One region of the Janthinobacterium tructae genome, then DNA from elsewhere that is predicted to be linked to it. Evidence: predicted binding sites of a transcription regulator. Region 1 holds the regulator's gene; each other region holds the start of a gene.
The links. Region 1 encodes FNR, which switches genes on or off when oxygen is low (the NO sensors DNR and NnrR bind a similar motif). Its sites were predicted from a motif close to TTGATNNNNATCAA; they were not measured.
Positions count from the first base shown of each region.

Region 2: FJQ89_RS02860 (universal stress protein) is a predicted target of FNR. The motif match lies at 2,074-2,087, and genes of this name have one in related genera.
Region 3: cqsA (alpha-hydroxyketone-type quorum-sensing autoinducer synthase) is a predicted target of FNR. The motif match lies at 2,253-2,266, and genes of this name have one in related genera.
Region 4: FJQ89_RS09570 (OmpW/AlkL family protein) is a predicted target of FNR. The motif match lies at 3,534-3,547, and genes of this name have one in related genera.

Region 1 covers NZ_CP041185.1:4,184,899-4,190,637, reverse strand. Annotated here, with positions in the region: gene FJQ89_RS18320 (response regulator) at 1-3,002, opposite strand, end outside; gene fnr (fumarate/nitrate reduction transcriptional regulator Fnr) at 3,242-4,000, shown strand; gene FJQ89_RS18310 (FixH family protein) at 4,004-4,528, opposite strand; gene ccoG (cytochrome c oxidase accessory protein CcoG) at 4,631-5,739, opposite strand, start outside.
Region 2 covers NZ_CP041185.1:611,419-617,157, reverse strand. Annotated here, with positions in the region: gene FJQ89_RS02865 (AAA family ATPase) at 1-1,975, opposite strand, end outside; gene FJQ89_RS02860 (universal stress protein) at 2,206-3,045, shown strand; gene FJQ89_RS02855 (BON domain-containing protein) at 3,131-3,775, shown strand; gene FJQ89_RS02850 (hypothetical protein) at 3,820-4,431, opposite strand; gene FJQ89_RS02845 (pyridoxamine 5'-phosphate oxidase family protein) at 4,688-5,158, shown strand; gene FJQ89_RS02840 (hypothetical protein) at 5,314-5,682, shown strand; gene FJQ89_RS02835 (SagB/ThcOx family dehydrogenase) at 5,719-5,739, opposite strand, start outside.
Region 3 covers NZ_CP041185.1:2,943,814-2,949,552, reverse strand. Annotated here, with positions in the region: gene FJQ89_RS12835 (response regulator) at 1-845, opposite strand, end outside; gene FJQ89_RS12830 (sensor histidine kinase) at 849-2,165, opposite strand; gene cqsA (alpha-hydroxyketone-type quorum-sensing autoinducer synthase) at 2,333-3,577, shown strand; gene FJQ89_RS12820 (MarR family winged helix-turn-helix transcriptional regulator) at 3,588-4,055, opposite strand; gene FJQ89_RS12815 (GIY-YIG nuclease family protein) at 4,113-4,460, opposite strand; gene FJQ89_RS12810 (MFS transporter) at 4,473-5,738, opposite strand.
Region 4 covers NZ_CP041185.1:2,199,212-2,204,950, forward strand. Annotated here, with positions in the region: gene FJQ89_RS09550 (YbaN family protein) at 1-107, shown strand, start outside; gene FJQ89_RS09555 (methionine ABC transporter ATP-binding protein) at 432-1,241, shown strand; gene FJQ89_RS09560 (methionine ABC transporter permease) at 1,234-1,908, shown strand; gene FJQ89_RS09565 (MetQ/NlpA family ABC transporter substrate-binding protein) at 1,941-2,768, shown strand; gene FJQ89_RS09570 (OmpW/AlkL family protein) at 2,850-3,467, opposite strand; gene FJQ89_RS09575 (LysR family transcriptional regulator) at 3,618-4,514, opposite strand; gene fur (ferric iron uptake transcriptional regulator) at 4,767-5,207, shown strand; gene FJQ89_RS09585 (MerR family transcriptional regulator) at 5,282-5,647, shown strand; gene FJQ89_RS09590 (NAD(P)H-dependent oxidoreductase) at 5,707-5,739, shown strand, end outside.

The DNA.
Region 1 (5,739 bases):
AGCAGGCTTGGCACCTCGTCCAGGCGGCCCGCGTCGATGGCTTCCTCGGTGGCAAACGCGGCGCGGATCAGGCGTTTCGTGCCCAGGGTGCCGACGGAGCCGCGCACGCCGTGCAGGATGCGCGCCACGTCGCTGTGGCGCCCCGTTTGCAACGCGGTTTCGGCGTCGCGCACGGGCGTCATGCCCTTGTTCAGCGCGTCTTCCACCATGCGCCGCAGCACGCCGCGCCCTTTCGCATCGCGGCCCATCACGCGCATCAGCGGCGCCATGGAAAACACTTCCTCGTCGGCGACGGGCGCCGGCTCGGCCGTCTGCACGGGCGGGCGCTTCGGCAGGTGGCGCAGGATGACTGCCATCATCTCTTCCACCACCACGGGCTTGGCGATGAAATCGCTGATGCCGGCCGTCATGCAGCGCTCGCGCTCGGACGCCAGCACGCCGGCCGTCATGGCGATCACGGGCAAGTTCAAGCGCAGTTCCGTGCGGATGATATGGGTGGCGCTGAAGCCGTCCATGACGGGCATTTGCATGTCCATCAGCACGATATCGTAGCGCAGCGCTTCCGTGCGCAGCCGCTCCACCGCTTGCAAACCGTCGCCCACCACGTCCAGGGTGGCGCCCATGTGCTCGAGGATGCCGCGCGCCACGGCCTGGTTCAAATGATTGTCTTCCACCAGCAGGAAATGCACGCCTGCCAGTTCCGTGCCCAGTGGCTGGTGCAAGATGCGCTGTTCACCGCCGTCGTTCTTGGCGATCAGCGCCTGGTGCAGGGCATCGAACAGGCTCGAACCCGTGATCGGCTTCATCAGCACGACATCGGCCTCGGCCGCGCTGGAGATTTCTTCCAGGTGGTTGCGCGCGAAGGCGTTGACCATCACCACGATGGGCTGGCGCTGGCCGCTGGCCGCCTGGCGGATGGCCTTGGCCGTGGCTAGGCCGTCCATGACGGGCATGTGCCAGTCGGCCAGCACCACGTCGTACGGTTGTTGCTGCGCCAGGCGTTCGCGGTACAGTTCGATGGCGGCAAAGCCGGAGTCCACTTCGTCGGCCAGCCAGCCCCAGGCCTCGATCAGCTTGACGATCAGTTCGCGCGTGGTGCGGTTATCGTCGGCCACCAGCAGGCGCAGCTGGCCCAGGGCCGGCGTGCGCCGCGTTTCGGGCGGCTGCGCCAGCATCTCAAACGGCACGCTGAACCAGAAGCGGCTACCCTTGCCTTCGCTGCTGGCCACGGCGATATCACCGCCCATCATGTGGATCAGCTGCTTGCTGATGGCCAGGCCCAGGCCCGTGCCGCCGAAGCGCCGCGTGATGCTCTGGTCGCCCTGTGAAAAGGCGGCAAACAGTTGCTGTTGCTGCAGTTCCGTCATGCCGATGCCCGTGTCGCGCACTTCGAAGCGCAGCCAGGCGCGGTCTTGTTGGCTTTCGGCCAGGCTGACGGCCACCACCACTTCGCCGCTCTCGGTAAATTTGATGGCGTTGCCGGCCAGGTTGACGAGGATCTGCTGCAGGCGCTGGGCGTCGCCCATCAGGCGCCGCGGCACGTCGGGCTCGACGGCGATGGCCAGTTCCAGCTCTTTTTCACCCGCATTCATGGTCATCGTCGTGGCCAGCGTGTTCATCACCTCGTCGAGGTCGAATTCGACGGGCGACAATTCCATGCGGCGCGCCTCGATCTTCGAATAGTCGAGCACGTCGTTGAGGATGCCCAGCAGCGACTGGCCCGCCACGCGCACCATGGTCAGATACTTGCGCTGTTCCGTATCGAGTCTGGTATTGCCCAGCAAATACACCATGCCCAGCACGGCGTTGAGGGGCGTGCGGATTTCATGGCTCATGTTGGCCACGAAATCGCTCTTCGCGCGGTTGGCCGCCTCGGCCCGGTCGCGCTCCTGCTCCAGCTCCGCCGCGCGCGCTTCGAGTTCCTGCTGCAGGCGGTCGCGTTCGCTCATCAGGCCGTTGAACGCTTCCGTCAGTTCGCCGATCTCGTCGCGCTGCCGCACCGGCACGGGCGTGAAACGGCTGCCGCTGGTGCGCATGGCTTGCAGCGTGTCGCGCAGGCGCACCAGCGGCGATAGCAGGCGCACGGTGACCCAGCCCAGAATAAACGCGGCCAGCAGCGAAGCGAGGACGCTCCACAGCACCAGCCGGTACAGCACGCCATCGAACGGTTCGAATGCATCGTCGAGAGGCAGCGAGGCGGCCAGCAGCCAGTTCACCGATTTCAGGCGTTTGAAGCTGTTGACGGCCGTGATGCCGCGGCTGTTGGTGCTGACCATGCTGCCTTCGCCATCTTGCTTCAGCAATTGCGTGGTGGTCAGGTTGGCGTTCGGCTGGCGCGGCTGCAGCAAGCGGCTGGTCTCGGGGTGCAGCACGTAGCGTGGCACGGCGCCGCGCGTGAGGACGAAGTAATAGCCGCTCTTGCCGATCTTTTCCGAACGCAGGCGTCCCAGCAGGTTATCCTTGTACAGGCGCAGCACACCGATCACCACGCCGGCCACCTGGCCATCGGCGGTGAGCACGGGCGCCACCATCTGCACGATGGGCATGCCGCTCGACTTGCCCAGCATCGGTTCGGTGATCATGGGCTGGCGCGTGCGCAGGACGGTCTGGAAATACTCGCGCTCGGCGACGTTGATGCCGGCGCGCCCCGCCACTTCCGGCATGTCGGCCACGATGGCGCCTTGCGCATCGAGCACCAGCACGTCGTCGAACAGTATCAGCATCGAGCGGCGCGCATAGTATTCGCGCAACTGGGCGGGCCGGGCGATCAGTTCCGGCGGCTGCTGCCTGGCCGTCAGGGTGACGATCTGCAGCAGCATGCCCAGCTTGTCGTCGAGCTCGGCAGCGGTGCGGGTGATCAGGGCAGATTGCTGGCTCAGCAGTACTCGGGTGAAGTCGGCGCGCATGTGCTGCACCTGTATCATGGTGACCAGCGCGATCATGGCGACCGAGGTCAGGCTGGTGACCAGCGCGACTTTTGCTTTGATGCCGAGAGGCTTCATGATTTCCTTTTCAGTACCGGGTGGTACAGGCGGCAGCTAATGCTGTCGGGAATTTTCCTATCAATACATCAACTTGGCAAGCGGCGCCGCGCAAATTGCCTTTCCCACATGGGCTTTTAACGATGTTGCCATATAATTAAAGTCAGAACGTCGTTTATTCAGCGGAAATGCGGTGAAATTGGCACACGGCAACCCTGTATGCAGTAAACTCGTTATTGCATTTTCTAAAAGGTACCGACATGACTGAAGCGCTACTCACTCCCACCATGCCCACAGTGACCGTGGAAGCGTTGCGTGCGCGATGCTCGACCTGCAGCATGCATCAATTGTGCCTGCCGATGGGCCTCGATGTGGGCGACATGGACAGGCTGGACCAGATCATCGGCCGCCGCCGCAAGATCGTGCGCGGTGCCTCGCTGTTCCGCATCGGCGACTCGTTCCAGAATCTGTACGCGATCCGCCTGGGGCACTTCAAGACGTACCAGATCAATCCGGGCGGTGAAGAGCAGGTGACGGGTTTCCAGATGGCTGGCGAACTGCTGGGCATGGACGCCATCAGCGCCGACCGCCACCACTGTAATGCGGTGGCGCTGGAAGACAGCGAAGTGTGTGAAATTCCTTTTTCCAGCCTGGAACAATTGCTGGGCAATATGCCGACCCTGCTGCGCCATTTCCATCGCATGATGAGCCAGGAAATCACGCGCGAGCAAAGCGTCATGCTGTTGCTGGGCAATATGCAGGCGACCCAGCGTTTTGCCGCCTTTATCGTCAACCTGGCCTCGCGCTATGAAGCGCGTGGCTATTCGGCCAGCAAATTTCAGCTGCGCATGTCGCGCGAGGAAATCGGCAATTACCTGGGGCTGACCATCGAGAGCGTCAGCCGTTTATTGTCGAAATTCAAGAAGGAAGGCTGGCTGCGCGTCTCCAACCGCGAGATCGAGATCTTGCAGCCGGCCAAGTTAAAAGCTATCACGGCCGGCACGGACGTCTGCAAATAAGGCTTACAGCTCTTCATCGGCATGCAGCGCGATGCTGCGCTGCAGCGGCCAGGTCCAGATGCCGGACAGGCGCCACTCGCGTTTGTCGTTTTCCACCAGTACTTGCCAGCGGCTGCGCTCGAGCATCGGCAGCGCCACGGAGAAATTGCCGGCCGCATCGGGCTGCACCAGCAGCTTGATATCCTTTTCCGGCAGGGTCGCATGCGCCAGATGCAGCTGCAACGGACCCTGGTAAGCCTTGCCGAAGCTGTGCACTGAACCACTCAGGCGCGCTGACGCCACATCATAGGACAGGCTGGTATCCATCGCCAGGTCGCTGGCGATCGTATCGCGCCGCAAGTCCTGGTTGATCGCCTTGCCCTGCTTGTAATAATCACCCACCACCAAGGCATCGGGCTGCGTAAACGCGATATACGCCATGCAGCTGCCGACGACCACGGACAGGCCGGGACCGATCATCAGCAGCCATGGCCAGCGATGCTTGTACCACGGGGCAACGGGGGCTTGCAGCTTGAGACTGTCGGACATGATATTTCTCCTGTTTAATCGGCCAATCCCCATGCGGGGACTGGCCTTCCTGCAACTTCATGGCGGCGGCGAGGGCACCCGGTCCCCGTCCGCCTTTCCTTGTTAACGCGGCACGATGAATACCGCGCTTTCACGCACATGCAGCGACGGGTCGTCCAGCGAGTGCAATTCGATCGCAATCTTGTTCGAACCCTTTTCTCCCACGCCGTGCGGCACGCGCAGGCGGATCGGCCAACCCAGCGTTTCCGTCGGCTGCAAGGTCACCTCTTCGCGCGTCAGCAAGGTCAGGCCGGGCAAGCCGGAAGCGCTGATTTTAAAGTGCTGGGTTTGCTCCGAGGTATTCATGATCTGCAAGCGGTAGACGTTTTCGATCATGCCGTCTTCCACTTCGCGTCCCATCGAACCGCGGTCGCGGATCACGTCCATTTTCAGGGGCGTGCGCAGGGCCAGCGAGGTACACACGGCAATGATGATCAGGGCCAGGATGGAAGTGTAGATCAGCACGCGCGGGCGCATGGCGCGCTGGCGGATCTGCTTCGAATTGAAGTTGTTTTCCATCGCATGGTCGGTACTGTAGCGTACCAGTCCCCGCGGCCGGTCGACCTTGTCCATCACGGTATTGCAGGCATCGACGCAGGCGGCGCAGCCGATGCATTCATACTGCAGGCCGTTGCGGATATCGATGCCGGTCGGACATACTTGCACGCACAGGGTGCAGTCGATGCAATCGCCCAGCTTGTCGTTGTTGCCAGCCTTCTTGCTGATGGCGCCACGCGGTTCGCCGCGCTTGGCATCGTAAGTGATGATCAGGGTGTCCTGGTCGAACATGGCGCTCTGGAAGCGCGCGTAGGGGCACATGTATTTGCACACCTGCTCGCGCAGCCAGCCCGCGTTGCCGTAGGTTGCCAGGCTGTAGAACAAGACCCAGAACCATTCCCAGGGACCGAAATTGAGGGTGGTCACCTCGCGCGCCAGTTCCTTGATCGGCGTGAAATAGCCGACAAAGGTAAAGCCCGTCCACAGGGCGATGGCGCCCCATGCCAGGTGCTTGGCCGTCTTCTTGAAGGCCTTGCGCACGGACGGTCCCTGCTTGTCGAGGGCCATGCGCGCGCTGCGCGTACCCTCGATGCGGCGTTCGACCCACAGGAAGATTTCCGTGTATACCGTTTGCGGGCAAGAGAACCCGCACCACACCCGCCCGGCGATGGCCG
Region 2 (5,739 bases), 2.7 Mb from region 1:
TGTGGCGCGCCAAGGCGCGCAAGGCCAGGCGCCGTCGACGCTCCAGGAAAGTGGCATCCACTACCATCACGAAACCGGCAGCCAGCCCCTGCTGCGCGAGCCGCGCCAGGCGCCGGTAGGTCGCAACGTTAGCGGCCTGGTCATATATCCCCTGCGCCGGCAAGGCTTTGGTGCCAGTGCCTGCAGGGCCGGCAAACAGGCGCTTGCGCTCGACATCCGAGCGCAGCCGCACCACCTCCAGCGGCTCGACCAGCGCATTGCTCAGCCATGACTTGCCGCTGCCGGCCAGTCCACAGGCAATCAGCAGCGCCGGCGCGGCGGGTATGATGCATGCATGCGCGAAGGCCAGATAGCGCTGCGCCTGCAGCAATGCGGCAGAGCGTCCGCGGCTGCCAGCGAGGGAGCGCAACAGGAACACCTTGCAGCGTACCAGCGCCCGTTGCACCCGGTAATATGGCAGCAGCGCCAGGCTGCCGTAGTCGCCGCAACGCTCCAGATAATCGTTCAGCAAGCGGGCGGCCAGGCCGCGGCGCCCCTGGCATTGCAGGTCCATCCAGGCAAAGGCCAGGTCCTGCGCCACGTCGATCCAGCGCAATGCAGTGTTAAATTCAATGCCGTCAAATATGCGAACCTGGCCGGCCAGGGTCAGGATGTTGCCACAATGCAAATCACCGTGGCATTCGCGCACCCAGCCGTCGGCCTTGCGCCGGGCAAATAGCGGCGCCAGGGCTTGTTCCTGCCGCGTCAACCAGGCCGCAATCTCGTCGAGCATGGCACGCTGGCGCGTGTTGTCGAGCACGGCGGCAATGCCGGCCACATCCTCCTGGGTGCGGGCAACGATCAAGGCGCCATTGCCCCAGGGCGACTCGGGTGTCGCCCGCGCAGCGCCGGCATGAAAATCCGCCAGCAACAGCGCCAGGGCGCTGACTTCATCCGCGCCAAGCTGGCCGGCATTCAGGCGCTCCTGCCACAGGGCGGACTGGTCAAAGCGACGCATGCGCACGGCATACTCGAGTACCGGCCCGTCGCCGTCAATGGCGGGGCATGCCCGCGTGCCGGTGATGCTTGCCAGGCCCAGGTACAACTCCGGCGCCAGGCGCCGATTCAAGCGCAACTCTTCCTCGCATGCATACCGCCGTGCCGACAAGGTACTGTAATCGAGCACGTCGCGCTGCAGGGCCTTCTTAAACTTGTAGGCCAGGTCGCCCACCAGCATGATGCGTGAAATGTCGGTGACGATGAGCCGCACCCGCGCATCGTCGCTTTCAAGGCGACGTGCCAGACGGTGCAATAGCCTGGTCTGCCGCGAGACCGCGTGCTTCTCGATGCCCTGCCCGGTGTCAGGCCACTGCTGCTCGCTTTGCGCCGCAGGCATCGGCCCTTGGGCAAGCGGCGGCAACGTTCCCTTCCGCCCTGCCGCGTGGCCGCCGGCGCGCACAGGGACAGGCTGCGCGGCCGCGTTCTGCCGGACAGCGCGGATGACGCCATTCATGTGGGAAGGTAGCCGCCTTTTCCAGCGTATTTCACCGGCGGGGCCTGCGTGCTCCAGAGCAATGCGGTTCTCGACGCCGCGCACCCCACGCAAGGCATATACCGCTTCCTCGGCCCGCTTGCGCTGATAGTTCCAGCCCAGCGTCCCTTCCAGCCGCAGCGTGCCGTCCTGCGCCGCCACCGTGATGGCATCGGCGGAGCTGGGCAACTGCGCCTTGACGGCCGCCACCGCCGCGCGCGCCAGGTCCGCATTCGAGCGCTCCTGCCCCACGAGCGCCACTTCGATCTTGTTGAGCACGCCAGCCACCCCGGCCACGCCGGTGGCGCAACGCCCGGCCCGTATCTTGCCAACGAAATCATGCACCAGCCCCGACAAGGTGACGACTCCATGATGCACGGACACCACGACGGCAGGTGACTCTATCTGGGCAACACAGCTGAGCTCATGCTCGACATTCCGCCTTACTTCAACATCGTTCAACATGCTTTCCTCCTCGGGCCGGGCGCCACGCACAGACCGCATCGTCTTGCAGTGCATTGCCTGTCCGCGGTGATCCTAGCACGGCCATACAGCAAGAAAATATGATCTGGATCAATGCTTGCCGGGCACCAGTTTCCTGAGCCATGAATTGAAGGCTGGCTTGACCTGGATCAGTTGGCGCTCGTTACAAGCAAGGCTGAAACACGTATCGTGAGTCTTTTCTGGAGCCCACCATGTACAAGACCATCCTGATGTATGCCGACCAGTTTTCCGGTTTCGAACGGCGCCTGCAAGTGGCAGCGGCGCTCGCCAGCGACGCTCAATCCCATCTGATAGGAACGGTCGCCAGCGGCGGGCCGCAACTCGATTACCTGGTCTACGGGGCGGTCACGCTGGCGCCGCCCCCGCCGATCGATTACGACCCATTGCGCGACGCGGCGCGGGAACAGCTGGCCCGCTTCGACGAGCGCTGCCGCCAGCTGGGCGTCGCCTCGTACGAAACGCGCTTTCAGGACAGCAGCGCGACCGATGCGCTGATACTGCAGTCGCTGTACTGCGATCTGGTCATCACGGGCCAGAGCGATCTGAGCGACCGGTCGCTCATCTGGTCGACACGCCTGCCGGCCTATCTCGCGCTGCACAGCGCCCGTCCCCTGCTGGTCATACCCGAGGGCGATGGCCCGGTGACCATCCCCGGCCGCTCCATCGTCATCGGCTGGAATGCCACCGCCGAGGCCAGCCGCGCGGTCGCTGGCGCGCTGCCGCTGCTGCTGCGGGCGCAACGCGTGCAGATCGTCGTCCTGAACCCGCGCCAGCATTTTGGACAGCATGGACAGGAGCCCGGAGCCGACCTGGCCACCTACCTGGCACGCCATGGCGTGCGCGCGGAAGTGAGCCGCAGCGAAACCAGCGAAGAATGCGGTACGGCACTATGCCGCCTGGCCCAGGACAGCGGCGCAGACCTGATCGTGGCAGGGGCATTCGGCCGCAGCCGCTTCCAGGAATGGGTGCTTGGCGGAACAACGCACAGCCTGCTGAGCCAGTCCCGCCTGCCGCTATTGCTGGGCCATTGAGCGGCGTCGCCGCCAGGCTGCTTGCGCACCGCTGACGCCGTGACGCAAGCAGCAAACAATTTTTTATCCGCCAGGGAGCGCACTCATGATTACCGACAACGACATCAAGACACAAGTCGAGCAGGAACTGCTGTGGGACCCGCGTCTTGATCCCACTCATATCGGCGTCTCGGTCAACGACCACGTCGTCACGCTATCGGGCTTTGTGCACGCCTACAGCCACAAGCTGCACGCCGAGCGCGACACGCAATGCCTGTCTGGCGTGCTGGGCGTGGCCAACGACATCGAGGTGCGCCCCCACTCGCGGCTGGACGCGGAAATTGCCCACGATGCCATCGCCGCCATCGCGCTGCAACTGCCCGTATCGTCGAAAACGATCAAGGTCATCGTCGAACACGGCCATGTCAGGCTGGAAGGCACGGTGGACTGGAACTACCAGCGCGAGCACGCGCAACTGGCACTGCGCCATGTCCATGGCATACGCAGCATCGAGAGCGCCATCGAGATCAGCCACAAGGCCATCCCGGCCGATATCAAGGCGCGCATCCAGGCGGCCCTCAAGCGCAGCGCCCTCATCGAGGCCAGCGGCATCAAGGTCGAGGCGGAAGGCGATGCGGTCATCCTGAGCGGCAAGGTGCGTTCCTGGACTGAGCGCGACGAGGTCGAGCGCGCGGCCTGGATGGCGCCCGGCATCACCGCCGTCACGAACCAGCTTCAGGTTGGCAGCTGAAGCGTCCGCACGCTTGGCGTGGCGCCTGGCCACAGTGGCCGGCGTCATGCATTATCGACCTTGCCGGGATCTGCCAGCTCCTGGCGCAGCGGTTCCAGCTGCTGGCGATAGGCATCCGCATCGCCAAAGGCGACAAACCGGCAGACATGGGCATGCCCTGGCAGCGCGCCGTCCGCGTGCCTGGCGTGCTTGATCGGGCACCAGTATTGCTCGGTGCGCCCTACCACTTCGCGGGCATAGGCGAGCAAGCCGGTGGCATAGGCGCAGTACTGGCAATTGAGTTTCTCCAGCACATTCAGGTAAGCCAGCCTGCCGCGGTCATACACGAAAAAATCACGCCGCCGTACACGGGGGATGCGGTACAGCGGAAAACAGACCAGCTGGTACAGGCTGATGGACAGGTCCAGCATGCCAAGGGGAACGGCAACGAGGTAAATGAACGGCACGGACAGCATATGGCGCCATTCGGCATGCCACAGATAGGCAAGCAGCCCCGTTTGCACACGCTCCGCCTGCTGCGCCGGCACACTGGCATCGAGCAGACGGCAGTGCGTCATAGCGCACGGCGCTACGGTTTCCCGCTGCCGCCCATCGTGTCGCAGCGCCTGCTCCAGCTGCTCGATCCGCGCCTGCCGTTCGCGATTACGCTGTGTCATGGCTGCCGCACCTCAATGTAGTCAGGGCAGCATGTGTACGCTGCTACCTGTCCACTGTAGCGCGTCCGTATAACGTTGTCTGCCGGGCCAGTTGAGGCATATCAACATAGGCGCTACAAATCGCTGGCATCGGCGGTATTTCTGTGCGGACAATGTCGCAGGCACATGATCTGGCGCATTGCCAAACGCTGTGCAACTTCCTACTCTGGAAGTACGGGCGCAACGCGCCCACCGTGCATTGCGTGAAGGAATTACCATGATGCCGCTGGACTCATCCCATCGCCAGTTCATTGCCGATGTCCTCGCTGCCACGCCGGACATGGCCCTGGCCACCGTGCGTCCGGATGGCTATCCTCAGACGACGGTGGTCAGTTACGTGCACGACAAGCTGACGCTGTATTGCTGCATCGGGCTGGACAGCCAGAAAGCGCACAATATCCGCCAGCATGACAAGGTCTCGCTGGCCATTACCCCCGCGTACCAGGACTGGCAGCATATCCGCGGCCTGTCCATGGCGGGCACGGCTGCCCTGGTTGACAGCGCCAGCGAAACCGAGCAGGTGGCCGACCTGATGCTGTTTCGCTTTCCGCAGCTGCGCGACGTCATGGGGGCCAGCACAGCCGCGCCGTGGCCGGGCCTCGTCTTCCTGCGCATCAAGCCAAGCGTCATTTCCTTGCTGAACTATGAACTGGGTTTCGGCCACACCGAATTATTTGCCGTCAGCTGAAACATGGTGCGTCACCGGGCCTTGCAGATTATTGCTGCGCTTGATACGCATCAATTGCCTGCCTTCCGCTAAGGATGGCGTTTACTACACTGACGTCATCACTGCGTTTCCTGCAGACCCTGCGTGCCGCGACACGCCAACGCCGGAGAGCCAACATGCCCGACATCAACATCAAATTTGCCAACCTGCTCACTTCGGGCAGCAGCAGCTTGCTTGATCGCTACAATGCGATGGCGCAGCACACGCTCGACAATGGCGCCGACGCAGCGCGCCTGTCCCTGCGTTATCTGCAGGACCTGTCACAGGCCAACATGAACACGCTGCTGCAGTGCGTGCAACAGAAAGGCGCCACCCACTTGTCCGCGTTCGATCCGGCCAGTCTGAAAGCGCAGTGTACGCTGGGCAACGATTACCGCGTCAATCTGCTCGCCATCCTGCTCGACATGCAGCGCAACATGGTGGAAGGCGGCAGTTCATCCCTCTATGACGGCTACAAACAGTGGCAGAAAATCGGTGCGCCCTAGGCCTGGGCGGCATGCCCGCCCCAGCCGGCCCGCTACTCAGGAGTAGCGCGGTGGCGC
Region 3 (5,739 bases), 1.2 Mb from region 1:
ATCTGCGCCGCGTACATGCCGTCGCTGTCGGCGTCGGAAAAGTACGGGATCACGCGCATTTCCAGCAGGGCCAGCAGCAGGGATTCCGGTGCGTCGCTGTCGCGCGCCATTTCATATTGCGTGTGCAGGCTGCGCTCGGTCTCGATGATCATCAGCCTGGCGCGGCCGTCGCGCGTGAAGAACAGGATGCCGCAGGGATTGGGAAAGATGTAGAACTCGACGAAGCCGTGGCGCTGGCACAGCTCCTGCACGACGGCGGCCATGGCTTCGTCTTGCAGGAAAGCATAGTCGTGCAGCATCAGCAGATCGCGCACGGTGTCCGATTGCTGCAGGAAGAATTCGCGCTGCAGGGCAACGATTTCCAGTTCCAGGATATCGAGCGCATCGTCGTCGCTCTTCTTGATGTAGCGGTCGATCAAGCCCCGGTTGAAGGCCGTCACGGCCACTTTTTCATCGGCCGCCCCAGTAAATAAAATCTTCTTGCACGGCAAGTCGCGCACGGCCTGGCAAAATTCCAGGCCATTCATCTGCGGCATCGAATAATCGATCACCAGCACGGAAGGCACGGCAAAGCGCTGCGCCTGGCCGCTGATGCGCCAGATGCGTTCGAGGTCGAGCGCCACGTTGCACTGGTCGGGCGGCAGGTTTTGCGTGTCGAAATTGACGTGCAGCGGTGTCTCGCCCGGCTGCGTACTCTGGCGCAGCCAGTGCAGCGCGCTGCTGGTGTCGTGGAAAGTCTTGCGCGCCAGGCCGGGATCGAGCTGGAATGCCAGGCTTTTCAGGAAGGAATCGCTGTCGTCGATCAATACGGTCAGGGTCGGATGGGTGTAGACGGGCAGTTGCATGCGTCACCTCGCGCGGTGGATGGATGGAAAACGGTTGTGCGTGGGCACGGGCAGGGGCTGGGGAAATTCCAGCACGAAGATGGCGTAGGCGCCTTCGCGCGCGACGCAGCGGATGCGCGCCTGCCAGGCTTGCATGATTTGCCGGCACAGGGCCAGGCCGATGCCGCTGCCGTTATGCGAGGGATACGAATAGAAGCGGTCGAAGATCAGCGGCAGGCGATTGGCCGCGATGCCGCAGCCCGTGTCGATGAACAGCAGGCGCGGCACGGGATGGGCGCCATCGATGATGATGCGCACGCGGCCCTTGCCGGCGCGGTGGATGCTTTTCAAGGCATTGCGCAGCAGGTTCAGCAAGATCACCACGCACAGTTCCGACTGGCCCGGAAACGTGAAATCGGCGCGCACCTCGACCTTGACGATCTCGCGCTGGGCCGTGCTGGTAAACGGGTAGCGGCGCAGCACGGCCGTCACGCTGTCGTGCATGGCCACCGCTTCGTTCGCTTCGAGCTTGTGGTTGACGGCGCTGGCGCTGAGCAGGAACAGATCGATCATGTGGTGCATATGGCGCACTTCGAACTGGATGCGCGCCAGCGCTTCCAGGTTGGCCGCGTCCGGCGGCTGGTCTTGCAGGTTTTGCTGCAGCCCGCGCTGCAGCCCGCGCACGTTTGCCTCGACGCTGACGAGGGGCGTGCGCAATTCGTGCGCCACGCTGCCCAGGCCGGCCGCCAGCCCGGCCAGTTTCTCCTGCGCGCCCACGTTGCGGCCCACCTTGACGACGGACAGCACGGCAATCGTGAACCAGTGCACGGGCAATTGCTGCAAGACGTCGCCGCTGAGCAAAAAGGCGGGATCAGCAAACACGGCAAACGCCAGGCAGGCCAGCAGGGTGCCGCTCAGGTAGGCCAGCACGGCGATGCGCGTATCGAAGTGAAACAGCACGACCAGCGCCACCAGCAGTGAATGCATCCACAGCGTCGAGGCGTGGTTCATCAGGAACATGTACGTGAAGAAAAACGGCAGTTCGAAGGTCAGCCCCAGGAACAGGTAGACGCTGAACCAGGTATTGCTGAAGCGGTCAGGCCACAGCGCGGGCAGGAACAGCAGGGCGGAGATGGTGCGCAGCAGCGGCGATTCGTATTCTTGCGGAAAGAAGTAATGCCACAGCGCGTAGTACAGGGGCATGCCCAGTGCACCGATGAGCGCCAGCGTCCGCACCTGCGCGCGTCGCACGGGTGTGTGTTCGATGGCGTCGTGGAAATGCAGGAAAGGCTGGAGCAGCTTGCCTTGCCACCGTTTTCCGGAAGGGGACTGCACGTGCATCATGATCAGGGGACGTGTTCGTTGAGGCGTGTCAATGCAACATGATCGGCGGGTTCCCTCTGTATCAGCAGGATATCGGCACAACTGTTGAGCTGTATCAAACGCTTGCCGGATGGCTCGCGCATGTTGGACGCGGTAGTTCCCCCCGCAACCAATCAGGAGTCCCTATGTCACACGCCCTTTCCCCTCTGTCGTCCCGCGCCATCCATGCCGAGCAACGGATGCCTGCCTTCGTTCGCGCACGCATGGATGAACATTACGTCGAGCGCATCGAGAAGCTGCTCGGCGGCGAACACCTGCATGAATGGCAAGCTGTGCCGGCCGGTGCGGTCATGCTGGCAGGCAATGATTACCTGAACATCGCCGGCGAGGCGGCGCTGCTGGCGGCCCAGGCGCGCGTCTTGCAGGGCGGCGGTGCCATGCTGATGTCGTCTGTGTTCCTGCAGGAAGGCAGCCGCCAGCACCGGCTCGAACAAAAATTCGCGGACTATCTCGGCAGCGAAGCCTGCGTGCTGGCGCAGTCGGGCTGGGCCGCCAACGTGGGCTTGCTGCAAAGCCTGGCCGGACCCGGCATCCCCGTCTACCTCGACATGCAGGCGCACGCGTCGTTGTGGGAAGGCGTGCAATCGGCGCAAGCCGTGCCCGTGGCCTTCCTGCACAACGATGGCGCCCACCTGCAGCGCCAGCTCGACAAGCATGGTCCCGGCATCATCATCGTCGATGCGCTGTACAGCACCAACGGCAGCGTGGCGCCGCTGCTGGACATGGTGGAAATTGCCGAACGCAGCGGCAGCATGCTGATCGTCGACGAGTCGCATTCGCTGGGCACGCACGGCCCGCAGGGCGCGGGCCTGGTGGCGGAGCTGGGCCTGGCCGGGCGCGTGCATTTCCGTACCGCGTCGCTGGCCAAGGCGTTTGCCGGGCGCGCGGGGCTGATCACCTGTTCGGCCCGCTTCAAGGGCTATTTCCTGTCCGCCTCGCGGCCCGCCATCTTCAGCTCTTGCCTGCTCGAACACGAGCTGGCCTGGTTCGATGCGGCGCTCGATTTCATCCGCGCCGCCGATGCCCGCCGCGCCGCCTTGCGCCGCCACAGCGTGCAGTTGCGCCAGGGGCTGGCTGAGCTTGGCTACAACGTCAGCGACGGCACCGAGCAAATCATCGCGCTGGAGGCGGGCAGCGAACCCGATACCTTGATCCTGCGCAAGGCGCTGGAGCGGCACGGCATCTACGGCGCCGTCTTCTGCGCGCCGGCCACGCCAAAGAACCGCTCGCTGGTGCGCCTGACCCTGAATGCGGGCTTGCGCGAGGACGAGTGCGCCAGAGTGCTGGCCGCCTGCGCCGCCATCCGCGATGAGACGGGCATGGCGCGCTGGCCGTCGACGCGGCGTTTGCGCAAGCTGGCGCTGGTGTAGGGAGCGGGCGTCAGCCGTTGCCGGGCTGCTTGCCGGCGATGCCGGCCAGCAGCAGGGACAGCGGTGCCAGCTGTTCCGGGCTGGCGCTGCCCAGCAATTCCTGGCCCAGCGCCTGCGCCGTCGCATCGGCGTGGATCAGCAGGGTTTGCCCCGCCTCGGTGATGACGGCATAGCCGACGCGGGCATCGCGCGCATCGGCCTGGCGCGCCACCAGGCCGATTTTTTCCAGCGGCATCAGCGAGCGCGTGATGCCGGACGCCGTCAGCGCCAGGCGCTCGGCCAGGTCGATGCGGCGCAGGCGCGCACCGGGTGCGCGCTGCAAGTGGTACAGCAATTGATAATCGCCAAAGCTCAGGCCGTGCAGATTGCCCAGGATGCTGTCGAAGCGGCGCACGATGAGCGCCTGGGCACGCGCCAGGCGCAGGCAGAAGTCCAGCGCGCTGGCGCCGTCTGGCGGCGGGGAAGTGTGATCGGTCATGGTTTTCTTTGTGTTGGCTGCGCAGTGCTTGAGTACGCAAGTGTAAATCAATATTGCTCAATACAGTGGCTGCCCCTGTTCCAGCCACTGTGCGCGGTGCAGCGCCAGCAGGGCGTCGAGTTCGGCCTGCGCATCGAAGGCGGGGTCGCCCGATACCTTGACGCTGTCGATGATGTCGAAGCGGAAGGCTGCCGCCCCATCGCGCCGCCAATCCGCCTGCAAGCGGGCGTTGCGGTGCGTGCCCAGCGCGAGTTCGAAGCGGTGGCGGTTCAGCGCACCAGGGGCGTTGCGACTGCGTTCGAGCAGGGTGCATCCACTGGGCAGATGCTTCAGCGCGATGATGCCCAATGCTGGCGCTTGTTGCCGGTAAGCCGCTTTCAGGGCAGCTTGCTGTGTTTTATCCATGCTGCGATTTCCTCAAGGTTGGGTGATGTAATCGCTTGCCGCGATGCGCGCAATGTCAGTGAGCAGGGCGGCGGCGATGGCGGCGGCCAGCAGCAGGGCGCCGCCGGCGCAGAACAGTTCGCCCACGCTCAGGTGGCGCAGCAGTGCGCCCGTGGCCGCCGCCGACAGGGGCGCCAGGCCCAGGAAGATGCCCATGAACACAGCCATTGCCCGGCCCCGCATGGCGGGCGCCACGCGCCGCTGTATCCACGTAAAGATGGCCACCTGCACATAGCCGCCCAGCAGGCCGGTGACGGCCAGCAAGGCCGCGCCTTGCCAGGCGGTTGCGATTTGCCCCAGCGCCATCAACAGGATGGCGACAATGGCGTCAACGGCCAGCAGGGTGGCGCCGAAACGCTGGCGCAGCCAGGCGCCACCCAGGCTGGACGCCAGCATGCCGGCCAGGGTGCCGGCGCCGTGCGCGCCCATCAGCAGTCCCAGCGCCCCGGCACCGTGCAGGCGTTCGCTGGCCAGCACGGGCAAGGCCACTTGCAGCGGACCCATGACGAAGAAGGCCACCACCGCCCAGTACGCATAGCAGCTGCGCAAGGGAAGGTCGCGCCACACCATGGCCAGGCCCGCCGCCATGTCGCGCCACATGCCCTGCGCCGCCACCACGGCCAGTGGCCGCAGCTTGACTTGCCGCAAGGTCCAGGCAGAAAACACAAATGTCAGCGCATCGATGGCAAAAGCGGCGGCCAGCGCCGCCATGGGGGTTTTCTGCGCGCCCTCGTGGGCGCCCAGCACCAGCGCCGCCAGCAGGGGGCCGGCCAGCAGCGACAACTGGCGCGCACCCATCTGCAAGCCATTGGCTTTTTGCAACAATTGCGTCGGCACGGCTTGCGGCAGGATGGCCGTGCCGGCCGGAATGCCGAAGGCGGCCGCGATGCCCAGCGCCAGCGCGGCCGCATACGCGAGCACCAGGCTGGCCTGGTCCAGCATCAGCAGCCCCGCCAGCGCCAACAGGATGGCAGCGTTCGCATATTTGCTCAGCAGCAGCACGCGCCGGGGCGAGTAACGGTCGGCGACGGTGCCGCCCAGCAAGATGAGTACGGCGCGCGGTGCGCCCATCAGGGCCACGGCGATGCCCAGGCTGAGGCTATCGCCCGTCAGGCTCAGCACCAGCCACGGCAGGGCCAGCATGCTGAACTGGTCGCCCAGCATGGAAATGAGGCCGCCGCCCAGCAGCCAGCGGAAGTTGCTATTGCGCAGCAAAGGAGTGTCGATAGCGCTTGGCATG
Region 4 (5,739 bases), 2.0 Mb from region 1:
TGGGCGCCATGGAAATCGCCGTCCTCGTCTACCTGTTGCGGCGGCCCGAAGGCCCTGCCGCCAGCGGAGCAGAATCTGCCCGCGAAGAGGGCCATGGCAGGCAGTAAACGGCCCCGCCCACGTCAAAAAAACGCCAAGTCAGGCGAACCACACATAAAAGCGCCGCGATGCTCACGCAGGGCGCGTCGAACTTTTCACCAACAAGCGGCTCCACCACGCCAGTCCACGCGATTAAATTCGGCAGGAGCGCCATTTTTCCGCTTTTTCAACTTGAAAACCGGCGCATAGACATTATTTGCATATTCAAAGCAAGATTCTGTCGTAGGAGTAATAACACGATCGGAGGTATACTACGCAACCGACGTAGCAGGCCGGGCGATTTGGCCCCTGCAAACAAGCCTGTCACGGTCCAATAAAAAAGGAAACACTGCATGACCACACCACCCCGTACGCCGGTGATTCGCATCGATGGCGCGAACAAGACCTTCGCGCTGCCCAAGGGCGAACAATTCCACGCGGTCAAATCGGTCACGCTGGACGTCTATCCCGGTGATATTTTCGGCCTGATCGGCAAGAGCGGCGCCGGCAAATCCACCCTGCTGCGCCTGATTAACCTGCTCGAGCGTCCCGACAGCGGCACCATTACCGTGGCCGGACGCGAACTGACCCGCCTGGGCAAGAGCGAACTGCGCGACGCGCGCCAGAATATCGGCATGATTTTCCAGCAATTCAACCTGCTGCAAAATGCCAGCGTCTTCGACAACGTCGCCTTCCCCTTGAAAATCCATGGCACCACCAAGGGCGAACAGATCGCCGCCCGGGTCGAGGAATGCCTGGCCCTGGTGGGCCTGTCCGACAAGCTGCACAGCTATCCGGCGCAATTGTCCGGCGGGCAGAAACAGCGCGTGGCGATCGCGCGCGCCCTGGCCAGCCACCCCGACGTGCTGCTGTGCGACGAGCCGACGTCCGCGCTGGACGCGGAGACCACGCGCGCCCTGCTCGACACCCTGCGCGACATCAATGCGCGCCTTGGCGTGACCATCGTCATCGTCAGCCATGAGCTGTCGGTGCTGGGCGCCATCTGCAACCGAGTCGCCGTCGTGGAAAACGGCGCCATCGCCGAACAATTCGATTTGAGCGACACGGCCACCCCGCGCAAGACGGCGCTGGGACGCGAGCTGGCGTATTACGGCACCGAGGCGTTTGAAGCCACCGCATGGAAGGATGCAACACATGTTTGAAGAATCGATCACTAACGTCGTCAATCTGCTGCCGGAAATCTGGGTCGCGCTGGGCCAGACCATGACCATGCTGGGCATCGGTCTCACGGCCGCCATTCTGATCGGCGGCCCGCTGGGCATTGTGCTGTTCCTCGTTTCGGAAGGCCAGTCGCTGGAAAACCGTCCGCTGTCGACAATTTTGGGCTGGCTGGTGAATACCGTGCGCAGCTTCCCCTTCATCATCTTGCTGGTCGCCCTGACGCCGTTTACGCGCATCATCGCGGGCACCTCCATCGGCCCGCTGGCAGCTGCCGTGCCCCTGTCGTTCGCCGCCATTCCCTACCTGGCGCGCCTGGTGGAACAGAACCTGCGCGAGGTGCCGCGCGGCGTGATCGAGGCGGCGCACGCCATGGGCGCGTCGGAAATGCAGATCATTTTCCGCGTGCTGCTGGTCGAAGCGCGCTCCGGCCTGGTGCTGGCGCTGACCGTGCTGTCGATCAGCTTCCTGTCGTATTCGGCCGTAGCCGGCGTGGTGGGCGGCGGCGGCATCGGCGACCTGGCCATCCGCTACGGCTACTACCGCTTCGAGACGGACATCATGGTCGTCACCGTGGCCATCCTGATCGTGCTGGTGCAAACCATCCAGTTCGCCGGCACGCGCATCGCCAAGCGCCTCGACAAACGTTAATTCATATTCAGTATTTCAGTACAAGGAAAAGCATGAACCATCTTCGCCGCAATCTGCTCCTGGCAGCCGCCAGTCTGGCCTTCGCCACCGCCGCCCACGCCAAGGACCCGAAAGAACTCGTCATCGGCACCAGCTCCGGCCCGTATTCGGACCAGCTGAAGCTGGGCATCAAGCCTATCCTGGAAAAACAGGGCTACAAGGTCAAGATCGTCGAATTCAACGACTATGTGCAGCCGAACTACGCGCTGGCCGAAGGCTCGCTCGATGCCAACGTGTTCCAGCACATCGTGTACCTGACCAAGTTCGCCACCGATAACAAGCTGCCATTGAGCGCATTGATCACCGTACCGACCATGCCGATCGGCCTGTACGGCGGCAAGCAAAAAACCCTGGCGGAAGTCAAGAACGGCGCCACCATCACCATGCCGAACGATCCGACCAACCAGGCGCGCGCGCTGGTGATGCTGGCCAAGATGGGCTGGATCAAGCTGAAACCGAACGTCGACCCGCTGCGCGCTTCCGAGCGCGACGTGCTGGAAAACCCGAAGAAGCTGAAACTGGTGCCGCTGGAAGCGGCGCAGCTGCCGCGTTCGCTGGCCGACGCCGACTACGCTTTCGTCAATGGCAACTTCGCCCTGGCCGCCGGCATGAAGCTGACCTCGGCCCTTAGCGTGGAAAAGATCTCGGACAGCTATATCAACCTGGTGGCCATCCGCACGGCCGACAAGGCCAAGCCATGGGTCAAGGACCTGGAAGCGGCCTACCGTTCGCGCGCCTTCCTCGACGCGACGAACAAATACCTGGCCGGCTACGAAAAGACGGACTACCAGCTGGCGCTGGAAAAGACGCTGAAAAAATAAACTGCTAGATGTAATGCAAAAAGGACGGCCAAGGCCGTCCTTTTTTATTCTGCGCGCCACACGGGCGCTGTCACGCCATGCTTAGAAGCGATAACCCACGCCTACGCCGATCAGGACAGGGTCGATCTTGACTTCGCTGGCCTTGGCGGCACCGACGAAGACGTCGCTGCGGATCTGGACTTTTTTGATGTCAAAGTTCAGCGACCAGTTTTTGTCCAGCTTGTAGTCGACGCCGGCTTGCAGCGAGAAGCCCCAGCTGTCGTGCTCCAGGCGGCCAGCGCCATTCAGCAGTTTCACGCTCGAAATATTCGTATAGTTCACGCCTGCACCGACGTATGGGCTGAACTGTTTTTCAGGCATGAAGTGGTATTGCAGCGACAAGGTCGGCGGCAGATGCTTGAACGTACCGATATTTTGGCCACCCAAGGTGACGTCATGCTTTTGCGGATACGTCAGGATCAGCTCGGCAGCGATGTTCGGCGTGAAGAAATACGAAATATCGATTTCAGGAATCGTCTTGCTGCTGACGTGGATCGTGTCCGATGCGCCGACGCCACCAACAGGGGTGGATTTGTTTGCAGGATCGATGTGCACGGCGCGCGCGCGCACCAGCCATGGGCTTTCCTGCGCCATTGCATTACCGGCGAATGCGCCGATGGCGGCCAGGACGATTGCTGCTGCAGTTGCGGACTTCTTCATTCTAGTTCCCTCTTTTTTGTCGTTAAGTAACGCTGCGAAGTCTAAGAGTGCAGTGCAACAAAAACTTTGATCCACATCAAATAGTGCTAGATGGCATCACTAAAGGGATTTTTTTCTTTACCCAGGTCAAGAAAATGCGGCATTGCAAAATTAAGCCGGCTCGGCGAACAGACTGGCGAGCCAGTCTGCAAACACGCGCACGCGCGGCGACAATTGCCGCTGATGCGGATACAGTACGGACACCGGCAGCGGGTCGGGACGCATGGCCGACAACACTTCCACCAGCTCACCGGCGGCCAGCGCCTGCTGCAGATGGTAGCGGGGCGCCTGGATCAGGCCCAGGCCCGCGCGGCAGCAGGCGTGATACGCCTCGGCATTATTGACGGATACCGTGCCCGGCAAGGCCACGCTGTGGCGCTGGCCGTCCACCTTGAAATCGAAGGGCCAGACCTTGCCCGTCTGGGCGGAAAAGAAATTCACGGCGCGGTGGCCCGCCAGTTCCGCCAGATTGCGCGGCGTGCCGTGCACGGCCAGGTAGCCTGGGCTGGCGCACGTCAGCTGTTCCAGCAGCGCTACGCGGCGCGCCACCATCGACGAGTCGCTCAGCTCGCCCACGCGCAGCACGCAATCGACGCCTTCGCGCACCAGGTCGACGAGGCGGTCGCCCATGCCGATTTCCAGTTCGATCAAAGGGTAGCGGGCGCAGAACCGATCCAGCACGGGCAGGACGAAATGCATGGCCAGGGTCGCGTGCAGGTCGATGCGCAGCTTGCCGGCCGGCTGCTGCATCGCCGAGGAAAACACGGCTTCCGTTTCTTCCAGGTCCGCCAGCAGGCGCACGCAGCGCTGGTAATACGCCTCGCCATCAGGCGTGGGTGTCACTTGCCGCGTGGTCCGCTGCAGCAGGCGCACGCGCAGCCGCGCTTCGAGTTGCTTGATCGCATGCGTGACGGTGGCCTTCGGGTAGCCAAGGTCATGCGCCGCCTGCGTGAAACTGCGCAGCTCGACGATGCGGGTAAACAGACGCATCGCATCAAATCGGTCCATGCCCCCTCCATTGTTATTGTCTGCTGCACAGTGTAACGATTCGAGCGCCACTATTCCATATTGAACCAACACCCTGGCAGCAGTTGCCCGCCACGCAATGGCCACTTGCGCCGATGTCACTGGATACCCAACTGGCTACACCGCATAATATTTCCATTTCGCACATGCGAATGGTAATGATTATCATTTGCGATATAATGCAGGTTCACGCTTAAGCGCTCGCTCAGGCGATCATAAAAAGGAATGGGAGACATGGATATATTGAGGGAACTGCGTGAATCGGGCTTGAAAGTAACCATCCCCCGCTTGCGGATTCTGCAGCTGTTTCAAGAAGGGGGCATCAAGCACCTGAGTGCGGACGATGTCTACAAACTCTTGCTGGCTGAAAAAATCGACGTGGGCCTGGCCACCATCTACCGCGTGCTGATGCAGTTTGCCGAGGCGGGCATTTTGTTTCGCCGGCACTTCGAATCGGGCCATGCCGTCTTCGAACTGAATGAGGGCCAGCACCACGATCACCTGGTCTGCACCGGTTGCGGCAAGGTCGATGAATTCGTCGATGAAGGCATCGAACTGCGCCAAAATGAAATCGCCACCGAGCGGGGCTTCGTGCTGCACGAGCACGCGCTGTCGCTGTACGGCACCTGCGCCGAATGCACGGCGAAGAAAGTCCCGCCGCGCAAAGCCTCCTGAGGCAGCGCGCAAGCTAGCGCCTGGCAAGCCACCTGCGCTACACTGCGTGCGCCGCAGCTCAACAAGGGACAAGCATGTACATCGGAGAAATCGCCCGCCTGGCGGGGACCTCGCCCAAGGCCTTGCGCCACTATGAAACGCTGGGCTTGCTGGGCGACGTGCGCCGCTCGGGCGCCTACCGCGTCTACACGCAGCAAGACCTGGCGCAAGTCAGACTGATACGCCAGGCGCAAGCGCTGGGCTTCCGCCTGGCCGAACTGCTGCCCATCCTGGCCGGCGACGAGACCGACTGGGCCGCCCTGTCGCAGCACATCGCCGCCAAGCGCGCGCAGATACAGCAGGACATCGCGCGCCTGCGCCAGCTCGACGCGCAACTGGACGACATCGACACGGAAATCCGCGACTGCCTGGCGCGACAGCACCTTTCAGCGGCCGCTTGACTCTGCCACTAGGGGCAGGCTTTAGCATGCAAGTTGTTCTTTAACGGAAAGCCTGCAGCATGAGCAACATTACACCGAAACACATTTTAATT